Regions from separate parts of the Natranaerofaba carboxydovora genome, predicted to be linked through region 3. Evidence: a T-box and tRNA genes for the amino acid it is inferred to sense, from the RefSeq annotation. Region 3 holds a T-box; the other regions hold tRNA genes.

Region 1 (8,158 bases), 290 kb from region 3:
TATCTTGATATAGAAACAACTGGCTTAGATAGTAAAAAAGATGAAATTATTGAGATTGGAGCAATAAAGGTTACTAGTGAGAAAGTAGAAAAATTTCATCGAATTATAAAACCTGAAAAAGAACATATACCGCTTCATATTTACGATCTTTGTGAGGGACTTACAGAAAATGATATACAAAAGGGTTATTTATTTAATGAAATAGAAGATGAATTTTATGACTTTATTGAAGATTTACCAATTGTATGCCATAATGCAAAATTTGAAAAATCTTTTTTAGAAGAAGCTTTAAATTTTCCTATTTACAACAAATTTTTAGACAGTCTAGAATTATTTTGTATATTTAAGCCTCATTTTTCACATCACAATATTGATTACTTGATTAAAAATTATCTACAAGAAACAAGAGATGAAAAACATCGTGCACTAGAAGATGCATATGATACTAGGATACTTGTTGAAAAACTCCTAGATGATTTAATTTCAACAGATATAGATCTACTAGAAGATTCTTTGGACTATATGGATTTCTCAGATTGGCCGTGGCTACCTTATTTAGATGATATATTATATGATTATAAAAATAATAAAGTAGATATTGATAATATTTTTGAAGAAAGCGAAGACATCTCGGAAGATTTATTTATAGGCAATGACATTTTTTACTCTTTAGATGATCTAGAAGAAATTATGAGAGATGAGGAGCTTTGGGAAAAAGAATTTCCAAATTATGAGTTTCGAAATGAGCAGTATGAAATTGCACGCACAATGACTGAAGCATTTGAAAACGAACAAGTCTTTTTTGTAGAAGCTCCCACAGGAATTGGTAAAACCTTATCATATTTATTAGTTGCTACTATATGGGCTTATGACAAGGATGAAAAAGTTTTTATAAGCACTAATACAAAAAATTTACAACAACAAGTACACGAAGAGATTCCTAAAATTGCTAGATTGTTGGGATTTGACAATCTTAAGATAACCGATTTAAAAGGAATAGAAAACTATGCTTGTAAAGAAAAAATTAATAAAGAGATACAGAAAACATCTAAAAATTTAAGCGAGAGATTAACTAAATTATATTTACGTAACTGGAGTAAAAGGGCAGCTTCGGGAGATCTCGATGGTGAAACTTCATATTGGTTTGCAAAGAATAATGAATATTTTAAAGAACATAAAGAAGAGTTGTTTAATGCCATTAGATGTAAAAGTGAAGATTGCTATAAAAGCAACTGTAATTATAATCAGGAATGCTTCCATAAAAGAAAGTTGAATGACTTGGAAGAATCTCACCTATGTACGATTAATCATTCCCTGCTTTTAAATTGGCCAGGCTATACTAATATAGATAAAGTCATAATTGATGAGGCTCATAATTTAGAAGAGCAGTCATTAAATAGTTTTACAGAAAGAGTATCGTCCAGTGATTTGAAATTTCTTAAAAATAGGTTAACTCAAGGTAATAAAGCATTACTTATATTGCTTCAATATTATATATCTAATAATAATCTTGAAGGTATTGAAATTGATTCTTGTTATAATATTATTTACGGAATAGATGACGAGTTAGACGAAATTAGAAAAAAAGGTAATGAATTAGCTAAGAAAGGAAATAAAAGTGATTATGATGATAAATATACATTTAGAGACAAGATTTTAGATGATGAATTTATTAAGCTAATTAATTCATGTAGGCAAACTTTACTTAGGATAGCTGATGAAATTGAAAATGTGAGCAATCAAATTTTAAAAATTAAAAGTGAATTTGAGACACAAGATTTATATGTAATGACACTCGAATATATTAAAAAATGTCGCAAATGGGCAGGAATTCTAAACAAGTCAACTAACCCATCAAGTGGTTTTTGTAGTTATTTTGAAATGCATCCTAATAAAAAAGATGAAAAGCAAAAAGTTAATAATAAAGAGAAACAGTATTACAAATGGCAAATTTGTCATGCTCCTTTGAATATTGACGATAATTTTTATGAAAATGTAATCAAAAATACATCGGGTTCTATGGTGACTTCAGCTACACTTGTTAGAAATGGTAGTTATGAAGAAATAATTAAAGCCCTAGGGTTTGATAATCTAGGTGAAGAAAAAATTAAAACTTTGCCTCCTATTGATCCAGTTTTTGATTATCATAATAATTCTGTTTTAGCAATTCCAACAAATGTACCAACACTTGATTATAATTCTGAAGAATTTTTAGATTTTATGGCTAATACGATAATTGAAACATCAGAGATAATTAACGGAAGAACTATGGTATTATTTTTAAGTTTAGAGAGAATGGGGATAGTTATAGACAAAGTCAAGGATACCCTGGAACAAAAGGGGATACGTGTCTATGATGCGAGGACAAGTAGAGAAAAAAAGGTTAAAGAATTTAAAAAACAGAGAGGGGGAGTTTTATTTGGATCAAGGAGTCTTTTTGCAGGTGTTGATATTAAGGGGTATGCCTTAAGTTGTTTAATAATAGAAAAGTTAGACTTTCCATATCCTTATTCCCCCTATTATAAAGATAAGGCAGAACAACTAGAATGTAAGGGGCAAGATGCATTTAGGGAACTTTCTCTAAGAAAAGCGATTTTCACCCTTCGCCAGCAATTCGGTCGTTTAATAAGAACTAGAGAAGATAAGGGATTTGTTTTGCTTGTTGGTGTAAATAGAAATAAGTCTTACTATAATGAGCTTATTGGAGAATTACCAGACCCATATAAATTTGAAGGTGACCTAGAAAGTATCAAGAACTTAATGGTAGAAAAATTTGAGGAATGGTATAATGGGATAGACTTTTAGATTATGATGATGAGTAAAAAATTTACGAAAGAAGTCTCATTATATATAAATATATAAGCAAAGTTGAACACAATTATTTCGATTTTTTGTTAAAAGGTGTTTATCTGTTGGTAATACAAAAGATTGTTAATTTACGACCCGATAAGACTATTATGTCAAGACCACTTGACTTTTAGTTTCGACTACCTTATACTGAGGACATGTTGAGGCAAAAAGAAAGTGGTTTTGTAAACAGGTGTAATATTCTAACCCTTGGTCAAGTGGTTTAAGACATCGGCCTTTCACGCCGAAGACAGGGGTTCGAATCCCCTAGGGGTCACCATTAAGTGGGCGAATAGCTCAGCTGGGAGAGCACCTGCCTTACAAGCAGGGGGTCACAGGTTCAAGTCCTGTTTCGCCCACCATTTAATACAAATAATAACACCTTTCAGAGGTGTTTTTTATTTTTTTATAATTTTTGATTTGATGCAGGAATTTTTATTTGTTTTAATGAAAAGATTAAATGACAAAGGTGATTTAAAATACTATGAGAATACCAAAAAGAATTAAACAGGTAGCTGACATGATTCCACCGGGCTGTGAGCTGATTGTCGATGTAGGAACAGATCATGCATACTTACCAGTAGAATTAATTAGAACTGCTAAATCCAAAAAAGTAATAGCAACAGATATTGCCAAACAACCAATCAAACAAGCCCAACAGACTGTTGAAAGATATGGGTATCAAGATAAAATAGAAATAAGGCTTGGAGATGGATTACAAGTAATTAAAAAAGCTGAAGCTCCCGATATAATAGTTATAGCTGGTCTCGGGGGAAAAACTACGGCTGAAATATTAGAGCAAAGAAAAGATTTATGGCATGATAATAGAGTAGAATTATTACTGCAACCTATGGATGATTTGAAAGAAGTAAGAAAATATTTATTTAGTGTTAATTATCAAATAAAAGACGAGAAAATGGTAAAAGAAAGAAGAAAATTTTATACTTTAATATATACAATTCCAGGCAAAGATGATCAATGTTATATAGAAAATATAGACAATGTAGAAGGTTTAGATGACGAAGTGATATTAGAACTTGGCCCGTGCTTACTGAAAAATCCTACAAAAGAAGTAGTCGAGTACATAGATTATACTATTTACAAGAAAAACAAAATGATCTCAAATTTGGAAATGGCTAATAAAGAAAATAAAATAATAAACGAGAAGCTAATGAGAGCTAAAAGAGAATATAAAGTGCTCGAAGAGGTGAAGGAACTTGTACTTAAAAGGTTGGCAAATGACGAAAAAAATTGAAGAAAAAGCCCCATTAAAATATGCTGTCAAAAGCGATAATAATGGTTTACAAGTGGGCTCGTTGAATGAAGAAGTGAGAAGATGCTTACTAACATTGGATGTAACCAAAGCGGTATTAACAGAAGCTATAGAAAAAGAAGTAGACATGATAATATCACATCACCCTTTTTTATTTGAACCAGTGAATAGTATTAATAAGGACTATGGTTTAGGCGAGCTTATTGCCCGGGCAATAAAAAATGATATAAGTATTTATAGTGCTCATACTAATCTTGACGTAGCTCCAAAAATAGGAGTGAACGAAATGCTAGCTGATAAACTTAGTTTGAAACACACAAAGGTTATGTATCCTACATATGAAGAAGACTACTACAAGTTGATTGTTTATGTGCCTCAGGAGTATGAAGATAAATTAAAAGAAGCTATTTTTTCTGCTGGTGCAGGTTGGATAGGTGAATACAGTCATACCTCTTTCAAAACCGAAGGAGAAGGAACTTTTAGACCTCAAGCAAGGACCTCCCCCTATATAGGCCAAGAAGGTGAAACTACAGAGGTTAAAGAAACAAAGCTTGAAACCATTGTAGATAAAACTTCCCTAAATTGTGTGATAGAAAATATGAAAAAAGCTCATCCTTACGAAGAGGTTGCTTATGATCTTTACTCTTTGAAAAATAACGAGAAAGTGTATGGTTTAGGTTTAATAGGTGAATTAGAGAAGGAAATTTCCGGAGAAGAATTCGTTAAACAACTAAAAGAAAAGTTAAACATAGATAATATAAGATTGGTTGGGAGAAAACCGGATAAAATTAAAAAAGTGGCTGTGTGTGGAGGAAGTGGCGAAAGCTTAATTTCAAAAGCTATTGCATCTGGAGCTGATGCTTATTTGACAGGTGATATAAAATATCATGGTGCCCTTGATGCTTTTGAAAGGGATTTTTTCATCATTGATGCCGGACACTATGCTACAGAAAGGCCAGTTTTAGAACTTTTGAAAAAATATTTGGAAAATGCATTTTCATCTGAATATAAAACAGAATTTGTTTTAAGTAAAAATCAAAAAGATCCTTTTGAATATAGTTAGGCCGCACAAAGGTAGAGGTAAACCTCTACCTTATATTATTCTATAGGAGGTAGTATATGGAAAGAAACAATCTTATTTATCAATTACAAGAAATTGATAAAAAAATTACTGACGTTAGCAAGCAGTTAGCAGAAAAGAAGGAAGCAAAAGGATTAAAGGAATTAGAGTCACAAAAAGATAAACTAGAAAACGATAAGCAGTTGTTAGAGGAAACAATTGAGGCAAAAGAAAAAGAATTAAAGAAGTGTGAGTTAGAAAGTGAAAGTTATTTTCAAGAAAAAAGAAAATTAGAGAACGAAATATACTCGGGTGAAATAAATGATGTAGATCAATTGGAAAAAATGAGGAAAAAGGCGGACCAATATGAAAAAAAAGAAGATGAAATTGCCCATAGGTTTTATGATCTAACAGAGGAACTAAGCGAGAACAAAGAAGAATTAGAAAAAAAGGTCGAGAATATAAAAATTATCAACAAACAGATTTCGGATAATAAAAAACAACTAGAGGAGCAGATTAAACAACAGGAGAATATTTTGTCGGAATTAAAATATAAAAAGGAAAAAATAGTTTATAAGTTAGATGAAAAAATCCTTGAGGAATATGAACTTTTATTCGAAAAATATCCAGATAGTGCTGTGGTCCAAGTTATGCATGATATGTGTGCAGGATGTAATATTGCACTGCCAACGTCGGTGTTAAGCGAACTTCATGTTGAAGGGATTAAAAAATGTAGCAATTGCGGTCGAATTTTGGTAGATTTAGATTTATAAGTCATTAAATTAATAATTGAATTAACATTTTTGACATAAAAAAATTAATGTGATAAACTACAATATGCCTGAGTGGCAGAATATTAAATATTGCCAAGTAGATCGGGTAGTTGCGAGTACAGCAAAAAGCTGTACTCGAGGAAAGTCCGGGCTCCGTAGGGCAGGGTGCTGGGTAACGCCCAGTGGGGGTGACCCCAGGCTAGTGCTACAGAAACTATACCGCCGAAGAGCTTTTAGTTCTTCGGTAAGGGTGCAACGGTGCGGTAAGAGCGCACCAGCAGCCAGGTAACTGGCTGGCTCGGTAAACCCCACCCGGAGCAAGGCCAAATAGGGAAGGTATGACGTGGCCCGCCGACCTTCCGGGTTGGCCGCTAGAGGTGTCAGGCAACTGACATCCTAGATAGATGACTACCATCATGTGACCTGATAGGTTACATGATACAGAACCCGGCTTATAGATCTACTTGGCAATATTTCCTTGTTTAAATATAAATTTTTTATATGAATTTCAACTTTATTAAAATTACGGAGGTTTTAGATTAATGAAAATTAAAATTTTGATTTTGGCTTTGGTCATGGCTCTGTCAGTTACTTTTATCGGTTGTGGCAACGGAGAGGGAGAGGAGAAAGAAAAAGAAAAAGAAGAAAGTTCAAAAGAAATGCAACAAGATGATATGGAGATACCTGAATTTGAAGAAGTTAAAGATGATTTAAAAGAAGATGTTACAATGCAAAAAATAGGTGAAGTAATTGAACCTAAGCTTGAAGAATGGCGAGAAGATATGGAGATAGAAACCGAGGGATTAGATGAAGATGTAGCTGCTGTAGTAAATGGTGAGGAAATATCTGAGTCTGATATTAGTAACGAGCTTGATCAACAAGCTATGATGCAGGAAATGCAGGGTATGGAAGTTACAGATGAGCAAAGAGAACAAATGAGACAAGATGTAATTGAAAGTATGATATCTAGAGAAATATTATTTCAAAAAGCTCTAGAAGAAGGTTTTGAGCCCGATGAAGAATTCATCCAGGAGCAAATGGGAGAAATCGAAGCCCAGTTTGAATCAGAAGAACAATTTAACGAAGCTTTAGAAGAAGAAGGCTTATCAAAAGAAGAATTAGAAAGTATGGTTTCTGAAGATTCAAAAGTAAGTGCCTTTATAGAAAGTTTTAGAGATGAAGTTGAAGTGACAGAAGAAGAGCTAAAAGAAGTATACGATCAGCAAATTGAACAGATGGAAATGCAAATGGAAATGCAGAAGCAAATGATGGAACAAAAAGAAGGCGATGGTATGGATGCTGATATGATGAAAGAAATGAAAGAATTAGAAGATAAAAAATAAAAAATATATAAATAAAATTGTTGTAACAATAATAGGGGTTAATAAAGACCCCTATTTTTTATTTGATTAGTTATATTTAGTGGGTTACAATATTAGTAATCTAGTGACTAGGGAGGCTTTTTATTGGTGAAAAGATATGTCTTCAGCTTTTTTCTGATTGTCTTTTTGTTACTTTTTTTCATTGGCTGCGGTGGGGACAATGATGAAGTGATTGCAGAAATAAATGGTGAGAAGATAACAAAAGAAGAGTATAATCAAAGATATCAACGAATTGAAAAATTTTATAATGATCAGGGTGCAGAGATAAACGAGATGGAAACCAAAATTGAAGAAGAAATAATTGATGATTTGGTTGTAGAAAAAATCTTAGTCCAGGAAGCTGAAAGAAAAGGTGTAGGGGTTGGGGATAAAGATTTAGAAGAAGAGTTTGATTCGATAAAAGGAGAATTAGGAGGTAAGGAAGGACTTCAAAAAAGTCTAGAACTTTATGATATGACCGAAAGTGAATTAAGAAAGGAAATTACAAATCAAATGTTATTTATGCTTCTGATGGAAGAAGTAATAGATATGGATGATATTGAAGTAACTGAAGAAGAATTAAAAGAAAGATATGAAGAAAAAATAGAAAAACATGATATAAAACAGGAGATGATTCAATCTGAACAAGAAGGTATAAGTCAGCTTGAATCATTTGAGGCAATAAAGCCAGAACTAGAAGAAATGATAAAACAAGAAAAAAAGCAGGAATACTTTGAAGATTATATTGAAGAATTAAAAGAAAGAAGCAATATCGAAATTTTAAAATAAAACTACTTAGCTTCCTGCCAATAGATTTTAAGTTTTCTTGACCTTGGGCCATCGA
Region 2 (8,158 bases), 1.3 Mb from region 3:
TAAAGTAAAAGTAAAGTGGTGCTGGTAAAAACCAAAGGGAGCTTGATCAGGAAGATGATCTTCAAAGATAATTTTTTCTATAGAAGAGTCATTGTCCAACTTTACATTACCATTACGTCTAATTACATCATCATCTTGATATAAGATCGGAAATTTTTCAATGACATTTTCCACGCTATCGCCTACTTCTATTTCTCGTGGCCCTTTCACATTAGGTTCGAAAGCCTCTAATACTTTAAATTCAAAATCTTTACCTACATCTTTATAATTATGAGTTTTAGAATCATATTCTAATGGTTGCTGAAACATAACTTCAAATTGTGGATATTCATAAGTCTTTTCGTTAAAAGGGCCTACTACATCATAGAGAACTTCTTCTTCAAAAGCTACATCTTCTGGTTCTTCGGGGATATCTTCTAAACCATCTTCTCCTTCTTTAAATATTTTAGAAGAACTTTCAAATTTCAAATCTTCAAGTCCATGAAATCTTTCCATTCCTTCTAACTTAAGTTGTTCTAAATTAGTTAAATTGGTAATAAACTTTTCTTGTTTTGTAGGATCTATGCTATTTAAACATATTTCAAGTTTTTCTAAATTTTTTAATTCAAATATTAGTTCTGGATTTTTTATTTCATTATTTTTCAGGTTCAATTTTTCTATATTAGAAGCATACTCTAAACCAGTTAAATTTTTAATAGCATCATTAGAAGATAAGTCTAGTGATGTTATCTTCTCTAATTCTTCAATTGTCAGTTGACCTTCTGTTTTATTTATTTCATTCCTTATAGCAGTTTCTAAATTTGAATCAGTTATGTCAACTGCTTCCTTTTCAAATTTAGCCTTTATAGTGACATTTTCATTTATTTCAAATTGATAATCTAGTTGATTACTCACTTTCTCGCCATCTTTTTCCCAATTTACAAATTCATAACCTTCTTCAGGTTCTGCTTCTATCTTAACCTCTGCTCCTTCTTCATAAGTGCCTTCACCTGTTATTTCTCCCGCATATTCAGGATCAGCTTGTACCTCTACTTGATATTTATTCAGATTATTTTTATTTTTTTCATCTTCTGCTTTTTCTTCTGGAGCACAGCCTGCTATAAAAACTGTAAAAACTATTACACTTATCACTATTGATATATAAGCTAATTTTCTTACTGACACTTTTACCACCTCACCCCAAAGTATTCAAAAAGGTCATTCATAAACAGTAATTCTTTATCCTCTTAAAAAGTCAGCATCAGTTATATTGACACCTTGTGATTCTAATTCATTAATTACATCAGTGTCATCTGCGGGGTTATCGATTAAGCGAAGGGTTTCAAGATTTGTTAAGTCCTTAAGTGAAGTAATTTCATCTATTGAGTTATATCCCAGGTCTAGCTCTTCTAGATTTGTAAGTTCTATTAATGAGCTGATATCAGTCACTTCATTTCTAGCTAGCCCTAGTACTTCTATACTATTCAGCCCTGATAAAGCGTCGATTTCCTGTATTTCATTACTGCCTAATCGCAGTCTTGTCAGATTATCGTGACCTTCAAGGGGTGAAATATCTGATATTTGATTGTCATTTAGGTAAAGTGTTTCTAAATTTGATAAATTCTTAAGTGGGCTGATATCGGTCACTTCATTTTCAGCATCTTCATCACCCCACTGTAAGCTTGTCTCTGAGTTGGTTAACTGTAGTGTTTCTAAGTTTGTTAAGTTTTCTAATGGTGTAATGTCATCTATCTGGTTTCTGCACAGTTGTAACTGTTCTAAATTCTCTAATTTAGACAATGGGTCTATATTTTCGATTTTATTATCATTTAAAAATAATTGTTCAAGGTTTGTTAACTCTTTAAGAGGAGATATGTCTTCTATCTCATTGTATCTCAATCGCAAATCAGTTAAGTTAACAGCATATTCTAAGCCCGTGAGATCTGAAATATCTTCTTGATAAACTTCTAAGCTTTCAAGATTCTTCATGTCTGACATTGTTATTTCACCTGATGATTTATTTAATTCATCACGTATCGCAGTTTTAAGTGTATCGTCTGGAATATCTACTGTTTCATCAAACTGTGCCGTCACCTCCTTATCAGTTTCAACTTCTAATTCGTATTTCTGATCTTGACTTATTTTTTCTCCTTCTACTTCCCAACCAACAAATGTATAACCTTCTTTCGGTGTTGCCTTTAATAGGACTGTCTCACCTTTTTCAAAAGTTCCACCTTCTGTTACTGTTCCCATATCCTCATCATTAGATTGGATGATGACTTCTAACTCGTTATTACAACCTACCGATAAACTCATAGAAACGAGTATAATCCATACTGTTATAGTAATATTCTTAATCATAAGTTAGCCTCCTGTTTGCCCCAATTATCTATAACTTTTTCTTCTTGGCCCCAAAGTTTTTCACCGTAAAATAGACAATCACTATTTTATCTTCTTTAGTCTATGTTCTTTAACACTGAACTCCCAAGTTGTAGCTTCTATGTCTTCTGAATCAACTTTTTGTCCATTTTCACTAGGGGTCACCTCAAATGATAAGGTTTCTCCATCTTCATCCCACTCTAACCCCTGAAAATTAACATTGTATTCAGGTTGTTCTGTATCCTTTTTTAGTTCGTCATATTCTTCTTCAAACTCATCCCAATCAGTAACTCGAAATACTTCATCTTGATTGGTATCATATATATTTAAAGTTTTACTTCCAGTTTCGCCTCCAATCCATAGCTTCCTAATATATGCCACATAGTCTTCCTGCGGTGACCAAAAGTAATCGTCAATAACTCCATTAACATCTTGAATTATATTTACGTCCTGCTTGTTGCTATTTAAATATCCTAGCACTTCATTTACTTCACTTTTTTCTTGATAAACTATTCTAATATTCTTTTTATCCTGTTCTAGGGTATCGGAGAATTTAATTTGCCGCATATTAGCTTCTGGATTTGAAGAGTCGAGTTTATCTTCTAGTGGACCCAAAATATCATTCAATGGAATTTTGGATTCACTTGGCAATGTAAGAACTGTTTTATCAAGTAAATAAGGATCAATTACTGTTGAAACTCCTGTGAGTTTTTCTTGATCTAATTCAATTTCAAGATTACTATTAAAGCGTGCTAAAACACTATTTATAGAGGATTCATCATAAGCTACTTCAGTATCTGCATCATCAGTTGTTATAACTACTTCATTAATCAGATCAATTACTGATTCTTTATAGAGTTCATCTAGAGATGAATAAGATTCTTCTAGTGAATCCATAGAAGTAACTTTTAGTTCATCATCCGTTTCTTTTAGCACAATAGTTTTCTGTGTTTTTTCCTTCTCAAGGTCTTGATCTTTCAATAGTTCTATAAAAAGTGATCTCAAAGAAACAGAGTCCTCTTCGGCTTGAGACTTCAATTTATTAATCAGTTCTTTTTGGATAATCTCAATATTTTCATTACTGAATTTTGGGTATTTCAGTGAAGCTGTTACTTGAACAGATTCTTCACTTTCTTCAATTTTTTGCAACTCTACATCACCTAAAAAACCAAGCTTTCCAGGGCCTACCCGATCATAATCTTGGTAAACTCCAAAATTAGGATAGCTATTTGATTCTAGTACTTCTCTTAAGCTTTCTTCGGAGAATAGTGTTGTCGAAACATCCTCATTAAAAATTTGAAAAGCTTCTTCTGCTGTTTGTTTAACTTCTTCTAAAGGCCACTCTGCCTTTACGGACTCTTCTACATTAATTTCATCTTTAAAGTTAGCTATTATTTCCTTGTCGTCTTCAACTTCTATTTCGAGAGTCTTGTTTTCTTCTAATACTTCTCCTTCTTTATTCGTCCAATTATCAAAATTGTACCAGTTTTCAGAGATAGCTCTAATTTCTGCTAGTTCCCCTTCTTTATAAGTACCTTCACCTGTTATATTGCCAGCCTCTTCAGGATCAGCTTGTACCTCAACTTCGTATTCAATTGAGTCATCTTTATCTTGTTCTTCCTGTTCATCTCCTGCTTTTTCCTCTGGAGCACAACCTGTCATAAAGGCTACTGAAACAAACAAGCATGTAATCAATAATAAATGAAACAATCTCTTTCCTGACAAAATACCACCTCACTTTAATTTTTCAAAAAAAATTAAGTCCAAATCGGACTATAAAATATCATGCTAACTAATTTTCATCTAATTTTTCTTCATAACCTAGGTTAAATTAAGGAACAGCAAATATCTTATACGCAGCAAACCATACATTACCATTTTGGCATGGCTTAATAATAATTTCAACCTAAACTATGCTAAATTTCGAAGTTCTAATTGAATCATAAGTATCGTTAACTTGGTATAGGCATATTTTTACTAGGAATTCTTTGATATTATTTACAGTATTATCATGTCCGATTGAATCAAGAAAATTATACCATGATAAATAATTATCAAGGTATTTGGTAGAGATACCCTTAAACTTATGAATAAAATCTTTATCAACAACCCTTTTATTATCAACTGTAAGGTAGTCTAAAACCTCAAATTTAACATATTGATTTGGATATAACTGTCTAACTTCAGACCATTTCATATGACCCACCTCCGTTAAGTCCATTATATCACTTAACACTTTGGAAAAACATACCACGACAAATTATAATACACTCTTTTTGACAAAAAAGCTGCTTAATGGTAACTTTTAGTGTGCCAAAAATAACTTGGAGGTGTCTCTTTGAAACGGATAGTTTTATTATTTTTTGTTTTTATGCTAGTTAGCTCATCAAGTTTTGCAGCCGAGCCCCAGGAAGATATCGATATAATAATCGATGATCAGACAATCGAAACTGAGGTTCCACCCAGGCTTGTAGATGACAGGACCTTAGTTCCTGTTAGGGATGTTTTCGAAAACTTAGGTGCCGAAATGAAGTGGGACCCAGAAGATAGAGTAGCTTCAGGTATACATGAAGATCAGAGAGTAGATATACCAATTGATAGTAAGGAAGCTACAGTGAATGAGACTACTGAAACTTTAGATGTTCCAGCACAAGTTTTTGAAGAAAGGACTTATGTTCCACTAAGGTTTTCCGGAGAGGCTTTGGATGGTGAAGTTGATTGGGACGGAGATGCAAGGGAAATAACAATTGACCCTCCAGAAATTGATGATTCTGTAAAGGTTGGAGAACTTACAGCTCACTTTATAGATGTAGGCCAGGGTGATGCTATATTCCTTGAAACACCTTGCGATAATCACGTATTAGTGGACGGGGGACAAAACTGGGAAGGTGACACAGTAGTTAGCTATATTGAAAATTTGGGCATAAATGAAATAGAAAAAGTCGTAGCCTCCCACCCCCATGCTGACCACATCGGAGGATTAAGTGATGTATACCAAGAGCTAGATGTAGAAGTCATCTACGATAATGGTTATGAACGTGATACACAAACTTATGAAGAGTATTACGAATTAGCCAACCAGGAAAGTGATTTTAGAGTGGCCACACAAGGGGATACTCTTGATGTAGATTCTATAGACGCTGAATTTATTCATCCACCAGAAGGCCACACAGGAGATATACACGACCTTAATCTAGTTCTAGATTTGGATTTTGAAGGACAGTCAATTCTATTAACTGGAGATGCAGAGATACCTTCTGAAGAAATGATGATGAATAATTCCCCTGAGCTTCTACCAAGTGAGTTACTAAAGGTAGGACACCATGGGTCTAGCACAAGTACTGGAGACGAATTTTTAGATGCAGTAGATCCCGAAGCTGCTGTTATCCAAGTAGGAGAGGATAATAGATATGGTCACCCTGATGCTGAAGTGCTTCAGCGCCTTCAAGAAAATGATGTGAAAATCTATAGAAACGACTATCATGAGGATGTAGTTATAACTTTGGACGAAAATAGCTGGAGCGCCAATGTTGAACCGTGGGACGGGGAAGTTATAATAGAAGAAGATGAAGCAACTGATGAGCCAGATGATGAAACTGTAGAAGAACCGGTTGGAAGAGTTAATATAAACACAGCATCTTATGAAGAACTGCAGGAAATAATCAATATAGGAGAAGCAAGAGCAGAAGAAATAATAGAGCTAAGACCTTTTAATTCCCTTGATGAATTAGATGCAGTTCATGGGCTTGCCGATGCGACTATAGAAGAAATTAAAGAAGAAGGAATTGCTTATGTTGAATAAAAATATTGCCATCTACACATAAGTGGTGACGATGCAAAACCATTAACCTATCCAAAATATAACAGGGCGCAATTTAGGCTCAACTTGAAGGTTAACAAATTCATTAAAAAACCGCAGGATTGTTATAACCCCTGCGGTTGTCGTTTTCATTAATGGTGGGTCTGGGTGGGTTCGAACCACCGGCTTCTACCGCGTCAAGGTAGCGCTCTCCCCCTGAGCTACAGACCCATTATTTAATTTATCAATATCTTGTTTTTGCGGATATAAGTATAACATATCCAAAGGCACGAAGCAACACTAACTAACTATTAATTCTCGCTATTTTTATCACATCATACCCATTATACTCATCAATTATTTGCTTACTTATAAGTCACTCTGTCAATCCACTCTTATAGCCTTCTCTAACATAATATGATAGATATAGGTCTCTTTCACTTCTTTATTATATATCTTTTCTACAGCCATTTTATAATAATCAAGCTGCACCTTGTAATCTTTTTGCAATCTTTTTAGTTCATTCTCTTTAATATTATCTGTCTTAAAGTCAATTAACAAAAACCCGTCCTTTTCCTCTATAAGATAATCTACAGCCCCCTGGATAACAATAATTTCATCCTTTTCTTCACAATTATTATCAGTCTCCTCCATCTCTTCATAAATCTCAATATCTTTATAAGACACACCCAGGGTAAAATTAATTTCTCTTGTTAAGTTATCCTTATTTTGTAATACTCTCTTTCCAAGCTCTGTTTCAAAAAAACTCTCCACTTTGCCCGGCTCTATCATTTCTATTTGTTCTTTTGTTATTATCTCTTTTTCTATCAATTTATCCAATGATTCACTTAAATGTTCACCAAAAGCATTATAAGCCAAATCTAATGGCACATGCTGAAAGACAAGATGATAGGCCGTACCTAGTTCTGCTCCTGTCAGTTTTTCTTTTTCTTTCAAAAACTCAGGCCTTTTTAAAAATGTCTCAGCTAGATGTTTGCTAGTTTCGTTAGTTTTTCTACTTTCCCTTATTTCTTTAGCTTCCTGCTGTATTTGGGTAACTGTTAGTTTTGCCGGCAGTTGTGTTACATGTTGATATGGATATTTCCAGTTAAGGGCACTTCTAATGGCTTCTAAATCATCAATTTCATCAACAATATCACTAGGTTCTTCCTCATAATCATCTACATCTTCAGTTTCCCTTCCTACAGCAATTTCACCGTACCCTTCTGATTTCTCATACTGATTTTGATCATCCTGAGTTTTCTCATCTTGAATTTCTTCATGAACCTGGAGCTCAAAATATCTTTTATTATGCCCTTCACCATGCCCTTCATCATTCACATCATAACTTATACTGGGGATTATCCAATCAAAATAACAGCCTATATTATCAGGCTCCTCATGACCATCTATTTCCTTTCCACTCCCCACTAGTATCAGGTGTTCTTCCGCTCTTGTAAGTGCTACATATAGTATTCTCATCTCTTCGGCAAGGACTTCTTTTCTTATCCTTTCTTTTATCACTTCATATGAAATGGTCGGATATTTTAATCTTTTGTCAAGGTCAACTATCTTTGGACCGAGCCCAAGCTCCTTATGATAAAGAAGATCTTTCTTTATTTCGTTCATATTAAAACTTTTCCCAAGCCCCATTACAAAAACAACTCTAAATTCAAGGCCTTTGCTTTTGTGAATACTCATAAGCCTTACAACATTTTCTTTTTCACTTAAGACTCTTGCCTTTGCTAGATCTTCATCCCTATCTTCAAGTTTTTCTATAAATCTCAAGAATCTAAAAAGTCCCGACTGAGAAAAAGTATCAAACTGAAGGGCCAAATCATACAGGGAGTGTAGATTTGCCTTTCTCTCCTCACCATCTTTAAGTCCCCTGACAAAATCCAAATATCCAGTAATCTCAAAGATGTCCCAGATAAGCTCCGATAATTTATTTTTCCTTGAAAAGCTGCGCCATCTATTTAGTTTTGTCAAAAATTCATTAAT
Region 3 (8,158 bases):
AGCACTCCAGTCCCCCACAATTGCTTTAGGTGCAAGAGATTTTCTTAGGATTATAGATTCGGTGACCATTGCTGATATCATGCCAATAATCACTAAGGCTAAGCCCCACCATCCAAAAAATATCACACCTGCAATAGTTGGAGGAACCAAAGCAATCACTACATCTCGCATAATCGTATTTACGCTTTCCTGTGTACGCAAGTGAGGTGATGGGGATACTACAAACTTGTCTTCCATTGTGCTCCCTCCTTTTCTATACAAAATAAATTACTTATTTTTGTTCCTCCCTACGCCTAGCCATTATCTGATTTTTTGCCAGACGAATGTGATGGAGCAAAAATCTTTTAGCTGGGCATATAAAAGTACAGCAGCCACATTCAATACAATCAAGAGCATTATACTCTTCTGCATCTTCATATCTTTCATGATCACTGTACTCAGCTATTCTATTTGGTAATAATGATATCGGACAACCATCAATACACCTACCACAGCTAATACAAGGACCTTCTTCAGGAAGCTCTACCTCTTTATCTGTTAAAAGAAGAATACCTGAAGTTCCTTTGATCACAGGAAAATGCGTAGTTGGCTGACTCATACCCATCATTGGACCACCCATGATAACTTTTTTGGTGTTATCAGTCATACCTCCACATTCCTTGATTACTTCAGATGCTAGTGTGCCAATTCTCACTAGCAAGTTCTGAGGTTCCTCAACACCACTTCCTGTGATTGTAACTACCCTCTCGTAAAGGGGAACTCCTTCTCTAATTGCTTTCGCGATAGCAACACAAGTTCCTGTGTTACTAACAATACATCCTACATCCATTGGGAGGCCACCAGAAGGCACCTGTCTATCTGTCACAGTTTCTATAAGCTGTTTCTCTGCACCTTGTGGGTATTTTACTTCTAGTTTAGCAACTTCGATGTTTTTATCATCTTTTACTAATTCATTGATTTTTTCTATTGCATCTGGTTTGTTTGCTTCAATCCCAATATAAGCATTGTGACAGTTTACTGTTTTCATGATAGCTTTTGTCCCATAGACAAGCTCTTCAGCATGCTCCACCATAGTCCTGTGATCTGATGTCAAGAAAGGCTCACATTCTGCTCCATTAATTATTATAGTATCTATTGGCTTGTCATCGGGCGGAGATAGCTTAACATGCGTCGGGAAAGTAGCTCCACCCATTCCAACTATCCCTGCTTCTTTAATGATATTCTTTAGATCATCTACAGAAAGGTCTTCTAGTTCACCATTGCCTTTAATGTCTGGATGTAACTCGTCTTGACCATCATTTTCAATAATGATAGTTGGCACTTCTGTTCCTAACGGATGAGTATAGTCTGTGATATCAATAACTTTGCCTGACACAGTTGCGTGTACAGGAGCCGAAACAAAACCTTGCCCTTCCCCAATCTTTTGCCCTAGCTTTACTTCTTCACCTTTTTCCACTAGGGGGGTACATGGGGCACCAATATGCTGTTGAAGTGGAATATAAACTTTTTCTGGAGCACTTGCTTTGGTTATTGGTTTCTGTGCCGATATTTTATAATGCCCCGGGTTGATCCCACCCTTAAAACTACTTGGTTCGATAACCATATTGCTTTTCACCCCTTTTCTATAATATAGTTTAGTCTAAAAAGTTAAAATTTTAAAAAAATCACCTGCCTTAGAAATTATACGTATTTGTTACGATAAAAACAAGTAAAAATAAAAACAATTAGACAAAAAAATATCGATTTACATGACAGTTTTTTTACTTCGATAATAAGTCAGTAAATCCTTCCTTTTTATAAATTTTATTTTAATTCTATTTTTAATTAATGATTATTTTTCAAACAGTTCCTAACAGGAGACACCACAAAGAAAGAACCACAGCAAACTAAGGCCAATTCACTATTTTTACCCTCAATAAATCCCATGGCCATATCAACTGCCTTATCTATATTTTCTTCTACAATAATGTTTTCCTCTGAAACATATTCTAAAGCATACTCAACTAAGTCTCCAGGAGTTTTAGCTCTAGGGTTATCAGGTGTGGTAAAAATCACATAAGTAGCTACGGGTAAAATTTCAGCTAGCATTTTTTCAACTTCTTTATCAGCTAGTACTCCTATCAACAATATTATATCTTTATAAGGGGACAAATTCTTTCGTATCTCATTTCCTAAACATCTAATTCCTTCCAAGTTGTGTGATGCATCTAATAATATAAAAGGCTCATCATTCAATATTTCCATTCTTCCAGGACATTTAGCTTTTTTTAGCCCCTCTCTAATATATATTAAAGGAATGTCAAAACCCAAAACTTTAAGAGCTTCTACTGTCGCAACAGCTAATGAAGCGTTTTTCATTTGATGTGACCCAAGTAGATTAATTTTCAAAGAATCCATCTCACGGCCATTTATACCTTTATAATCAAATAACTGCCCTTCCAAATTAGATTCAATATATTCATAAGAAAAGTCCTCTCTAATTTTGTATACTTTTGAGTTTTCTTCCATTGCCTTATCTTCGATTACTTTTAGTGCATTTTCATCTTCAATAGCTGTAACAACTGGAACGTTTTCTTTTATAATGCCCGCTTTTTCTGCTGCAATCTCTTCAACACTGTCTCCTAAAACATCTGTGTGTTCAAGACCTATATTGGTTATCACAGATAATGTAGGAGTTATTATATTTGTTGAATCGAGCCTCCCACCGAGGCCAACCTCTAATACAACAAAGTCCACTTTTTCTCTTGCAAAGTATAAAAAAGCTATAGCCGTTACTATTTCAAATTGAGTTGGATGACCATGTTTTTCGTGTAAGTTTTTATCCATTGCAATAGGTTTTACTTCCTCAATTAATCTTTCTAACACTTCATCTGGTATGTCTTTATCATTAATCCTAAACCTTTCATTAAAACGCTCCATAAAAGGAGAAGTAAAAAGCCCTACTTTATAACCCGTTTCTTTCAAAATACTGGCTATATACGATGAGGTAGAACCTTTACCATTTGTCCCACCGATATGAATATATTTCACTTCATCTTGTGGGTTACCAAGCTTATCCATTATATAGTCAACCCTAGATAAACCCGGTTTTTGGCCAAACTTACCAAGGCTCAAAATCCATTCAACGCCGGTATTACTGCTTTTATATATTTCATCTCCCATTTTATTTTCCTCCTTCATCCTGACTACAACAGCATTTTTTAGGACTATAATCATTTGCTTGTTTTGGTATATACCTTTAGCGAATATTGATTCTGATGCAAAAAGTCATATGAACAAAGTTTTGTTTTTAATTGGCAATACATCTTGATGAGGAAGCCTTATTTCGACTGCTGACAAATCTTAGATGTATCAATTAAAAACACTTTACTTTTGTGAATATACTTTTTACACCAGAGTCAATTCAGAAATTTGTAACAAATTATATGAGCTATGGGTATGTGCCAAACAAGTTATTCACTCTTTTACTTCATTGCTTTTAGCGATTCAAGCCGGTCTTTTACCTTTTCTAGACGCTCCTTATAATCTTTACCTTTCTCTCTTTCCTTATCGACTACATCTTTTGGCGCCTTATTTATGAAGTTTTCATTGGATAGTTTATTTTCAACCCTTGATACTTCATCTGATAATTCATTATATTGCTTTTCTAATCTCTCTATTTCTTCATCAAGGTTAATTAAGCCTTCAAGAGGCATATAAATTTCTGCTCCTCTAACTACCGCTGTAAGTGCTTTTTGAGGTTTGTCCTGTAGGTCTTTTACAAGATCAACAGGTTTTGCCCCTGCTAGGTTCTCTAGGTAAACTCTTCCATCTTCGAAGTTGTTATGATCTTCTTCACCCGAAACATGTACTATAATAGGTGATTCTTTAGCAGGAGGCAGATTTATCTCTCTTCTAAGATTTCTTACTGCTCTAATAGCTTCCATTAATTGTTCCATTTTTACCTTTGATGTTTTATCTTCAAACTCTGATGGTTTTGTAGGCCAGGAACTAATCATTATACTTTCGCCTTCAACGGGCAGTTTGTTCCATATTTCCTCGGAAATAAATGGCATAAAAGGATGAAGCAGTCGCAGTAGTTCATCTAAAACTTTCACCAGTACATTCTGTGTTATAGCTTTTTCTTCAGAAGTACCGTTATAAAGTTTGATCTTGGCCATCTCAATATACCAGTCACAGAACTGAGTCCAGATAAACTCATATAGTTCCTGGGCAGCTTCTCCCAACTCAAACTTATCAATTAAAGTGGTTACTTTGTCAATGACTTCCCCTAATTGGCTTAAAATCCACCTGTCAGCCAGGGTTAAGTTTTCATTATCCGGGGTGAGTTCTCTTTTTTCAAAATCCTCCAAATTCATCAAAGCAAACCTGGAGGCATTCCATATTTTATTGGCAAAGTTCCTGCTAGCTTCTACTCTATCATAAGAAAATCTCATATCATTACCCGGGGTATTACCAGTAACCAGGGTAAACCTAAGTGTATCTGCACCGTATTCGTCTATAACATCTAAGGGATCTATACCATTACCAAGGGATTTACTCATTTTTCTTCCATGAGCATCTCTAACAAGACCATGGATTAATACTTTTCTAAAAGGAGTTTCCCCCATAAATTCTAATCCGGAAAATATCATCCTGGCCACCCAAAAGAATATTATATCATAACCAGTAACAAGCACATCAGTAGGATAAAACTTTCTAAGGTCATCAGTATCCTCTGGCCAGCCCATTGTTGAGAAGGGCCAAAGAGCTGAGCTAAACCACGTATCCAAAACATCGGGGTCCTGCTCCAAATTGTTACCACCACAATCAGGGCACTCACCAGGTTCTTCTCTTGACACAATAGTTTTACCGCATTCGCAGTACCAGGCAGGAATTCTGTGCCCCCACCAAAGCTGACGCGAAATACACCAGTCTCTGATATTTTCCATCCAGTTCAAGTAAATCTTTTTAAATCTATCGGGTACAAACTCAGTTTTTCCCTCTTCCACAACATTTATGGCTGGTTCTGCAAGAGGTTTCATTTTGACAAACCACTGAGTACTATGAAGAGGCTCAACAACTGTATCACACCTTTGGCAGTGTCCTACTGCATGACTATAATCTTCTATATCAGCTATATAACCTTCTTTCTTTAGTTCCTCTTTAAGGGCTTTTCTGCACTCAAATCTATCCATACCGGCAAATTTCCCGGCTTCTTGCGTCATCTTTCCATCCTTCGCTATAACATCTACTTTTTCCAAATTATGGCGTTCCCCCATGTCAAAATCATTAGGGTCATGGGCAGGTGTCACCTTAACAGCACCAGAGCCAAATTCAGGATCCACATATTCGTCAAAAATTATCGGAATCTCTTTTTCTACAATTGGCAGTTTTACTTTTTTACCTTCTAAATGTTTATACCTTTCATCCGTTGGGTTAACAGCTACACCTGTATCACCTAGCATTGTTTCTACACGGGTCGTTGCTACTATAATTTCGCCGCTTCCATCAGTTAAAGGATACTTGATATGGGTCAAATCTCCTTCTTCATCAGAATGCTCAACTTCTATATCCGAAAGCGCTGTGTTACAGTTAGGACACCAGTTAATGATATAACTACCTTGATAGATCAGCCCTTTTTCATACAAAGAAACAAAAACTTCTTTCACAGCTTTGTTACAACCTTCATCCATGGTAAATCTTTCTCTTGACCAATCACAGGAGACACCTAATTTTTGCAGTTGACCTCTAATTCTATCATGATATTCTTCTTTCCAGTCCCAAACTTTATCTAAAAACTTTTCTCTACCAAGATCGTACTTGTTCTGTCCTTCTTCGGCTAAGTGGGCTTCTACTACAGTTTGAGTAGCAATACCGGCATGATCTGTCCCTGGCATCCACAAAGTGTCATAATTGTTCATTCTCTTGTATCTTATCAAAATATCCTGCAGGGTATTATCTAAAGCATGGCCCATATGTAAGGAGCCTGTTACATTAGGCGGTGGGATTACTATAGAAAACTTCTTCCTATCATCACCTTTCGCTTCAAAATAACCACCTTCTAACCAGTTCTCATACCATTTTGATTCTACTTTGTGTGGATCATACACTTTAGGTAAGTCCAAAGCCATATTGATTCACTCCTTTTATCCTATGTATTTTGCATCAAAAAAGCCCCCTTCATCCAAAAAGGACGAAAGAGGCATGCTTTCGCGGTACCACCTTTTTTCCCCATGTGTGGGGCTCTCTGTTTTAACGATGCTGTTAGTTAGCACCGGGCTTTCTTACTAATCATAAAAAGACACTTCAGAAAGCCATCTCCCGGGCGACGTTCAGCAGGTTTTGCTTAGGGTAGTCTCAGCCAAATTATACCCCTCTCTGTAAACATCCCCTGCCTACTCCTCCCGATCTTAGATTTTAATATATTTAATTAATCGCAACATAGTTTAAGTTTTGGTTCACGCTGTTCATTTAAAATATACTACCTAAATATACCTGTGTCAAGTTTAGAAATATCTCTCTATTAACCCTTCTAACATTCTTGCATGCCTTGCCTCATCATTAGATGACTCAAGGAAGTAGCTGCTTGTTTCATAAAGCTTCTCTTCCATAGCTTTATCGGCTGCTTCTTTCTTGCCTTTATTGGCAAAAGTCTCTCCTTCTAACATTTCCTTAAGGTTTTCCAAAGTACTTTCGTTTATCATCCCATTCAATTCAGCAAATCTTGCAGCGTGCTCCGCTTCCTCAAAAGCAATCCTCTTTAAACTTTCAGCAACTTCTGGATAACCTTCCCTTTGGGCCTGCCTTGCCATTGCAAGATATAGGCCTGTTTCCTGAGTTTCACCACTAAAATTTTGCTTAACAGCCATTTCAGCTCCTGTTCCTTTAGCCTCACCAAGAGTATTTGCCATTGTCAATTCATTTTTGGTAGTCATTATTTAACCCTCCCTTGTTTAAAATTAAATTTTTCACACCTGCTTATAGGTTTTCACCTGCTCATAGGTTTTACTTATAGATCAAAGAATTATATGCTAAAAATAACTCTTCCCCTAATTCCTCATTATTATTCTTAAATTCATTTAAGTAGACAAAAGTTGATCCTTCGTAATCTAATACCTCCCCTAACAGCACAAATTCCAAAGAAGATCTCATTAAATTAATCACACAATCTTCATCGTGATACATTTTGCAGTTTTTGCATTCTTTTAAGATTGTTCCTAGAGCCTCTACAACATTATCCTCTTCAAAAACCTTAGTATCAAAAAGAGGTAGTTTATCAAGCCCTCCATCAATATAAAATTCATCTCTTTCTAAAGCACCTCTAAGAGCATTCAATGAAAATCCAACTAAACTTACAGCACTTATATATTTTTACAAAATTTACATCCTCTAACATTTTTCTTTCTCCCCTTTTTGCTTATTATTAATATTAATTATCATTATAGTTATTTATTTAATGCTGTACTATAGAAAAATATATCGTGTCAAGGGGATTAGCAAAAAATTTAGTAACAAATTTTTCACATTAAAAATAAAAAAATTGCAGTTCTCCCTATCAAAAATGAGAGAACTACAATTATTATTTAAGGCATATAAATCGGATGATGTTACATAAAATTAATTATGACCTCTTTTAGTATCTTTTTTGTTCTGATAATGACCAATTATTAAAACATCTGATTTTGTTACTTTATCCATCAGCTTTTATTTATTGTCATTATTTTTTAGTTCATTTAGTATCTCTTTTAATAAGTCAACTTGTTCTTTTCTTAATTCATTAGCTTGTTTTGCAATTTCCATCTGATTATTTACATGCTTTTTTGTACCTATTATCATTTGAGCTGCTAAAATAGCAAGAATTACAATAAGAACAAACAATGGATCCATTTTATCAACCCCTTTATTGAATTGAAACCGCTCTATCAATTTTAGAGACTTCCATATATCTAAGCTTCTTTATCTTCTCCTGTTTTATTATAGAACTTAAAAAGAGACATAGTAAATATCAAAAGTAATCACTTATCGGAAACTACGTACCTATATAATGTGAATCTAGTCAATAACAAACTTATGGATCCACTGACTTAACGCAATTCTATAAATACAATATCCAATAATGCCACCAATAGTATTTAGAATTATATCATCAACATTAGCAGTCCTTGCTAATACAACC

Evidence for each region. The T-box of region 3 lies ahead of ACONDI_RS01950 (valine--tRNA ligase). A T-box ahead of a tRNA ligase gene usually reads a tRNA of that ligase, here a tRNA-Val.
Region 1: it has a tRNA-Val gene. The T-box ahead of ACONDI_RS01950 (valine--tRNA ligase) is inferred to sense a tRNA for this amino acid. The anticodon was not compared.
Region 2: it has a tRNA-Val gene. The T-box ahead of ACONDI_RS01950 (valine--tRNA ligase) is inferred to sense a tRNA for this amino acid. The anticodon was not compared.

Annotation. Positions count from the first base shown of each region.
Region 1 is NZ_CP054394.1:702,800-710,957, forward strand. It holds gene ACONDI_RS03360 (helicase C-terminal domain-containing protein) at 1-2,805, shown strand, start outside; tRNA gene ACONDI_RS03365 (tRNA-Val) at 3,134-3,209, shown strand; gene ACONDI_RS03370 (tRNA (adenine(22)-N(1))-methyltransferase) at 3,332-4,102, shown strand; gene ACONDI_RS03375 (Nif3-like dinuclear metal center hexameric protein) at 4,086-5,183, shown strand; gene ACONDI_RS03380 (zinc ribbon domain-containing protein) at 5,240-5,953, shown strand; RNA gene rnpB (RNase P RNA component class A) at 6,048-6,424, shown strand; gene ACONDI_RS03390 (SurA N-terminal domain-containing protein) at 6,496-7,296, shown strand; gene ACONDI_RS03395 (SurA N-terminal domain-containing protein) at 7,423-8,103, shown strand; gene ACONDI_RS03400 (secondary thiamine-phosphate synthase enzyme YjbQ) at 8,106-8,158, opposite strand, start outside.
Region 2 is NZ_CP054394.1:1,728,461-1,736,618, forward strand. It holds gene ACONDI_RS08255 (InlB B-repeat-containing protein) at 1-1,164, opposite strand, end outside; gene ACONDI_RS08260 (leucine-rich repeat domain-containing protein) at 1,219-2,340, opposite strand; gene ACONDI_RS08265 (InlB B-repeat-containing protein) at 2,422-4,083, opposite strand; gene ACONDI_RS08270 (hypothetical protein) at 4,265-4,555, opposite strand; gene ACONDI_RS08275 (stalk domain-containing protein) at 4,697-6,160, shown strand; tRNA gene ACONDI_RS08280 (tRNA-Val) at 6,314-6,388, opposite strand; gene addA (helicase-exonuclease AddAB subunit AddA) at 6,542-8,158, opposite strand, start outside.
Region 3 is NZ_CP054394.1:416,700-424,857, reverse strand. It holds gene ACONDI_RS01965 (RnfABCDGE type electron transport complex subunit D) at 1-237, opposite strand, end outside; gene rsxC (electron transport complex subunit RsxC) at 272-1,603, opposite strand; gene ACONDI_RS01955 (bifunctional folylpolyglutamate synthase/dihydrofolate synthase) at 1,825-3,162, opposite strand; gene ACONDI_RS01950 (valine--tRNA ligase) at 3,465-6,113, opposite strand; T-box leader at 6,169-6,403, opposite strand; gene ACONDI_RS01945 (ferritin-like domain-containing protein) at 6,489-6,917, opposite strand; gene ACONDI_RS01940 (hypothetical protein) at 6,988-7,317, opposite strand; gene ACONDI_RS01935 (hypothetical protein) at 7,687-7,869, opposite strand; gene ACONDI_RS01930 (VanZ family protein) at 8,035-8,158, opposite strand, start outside.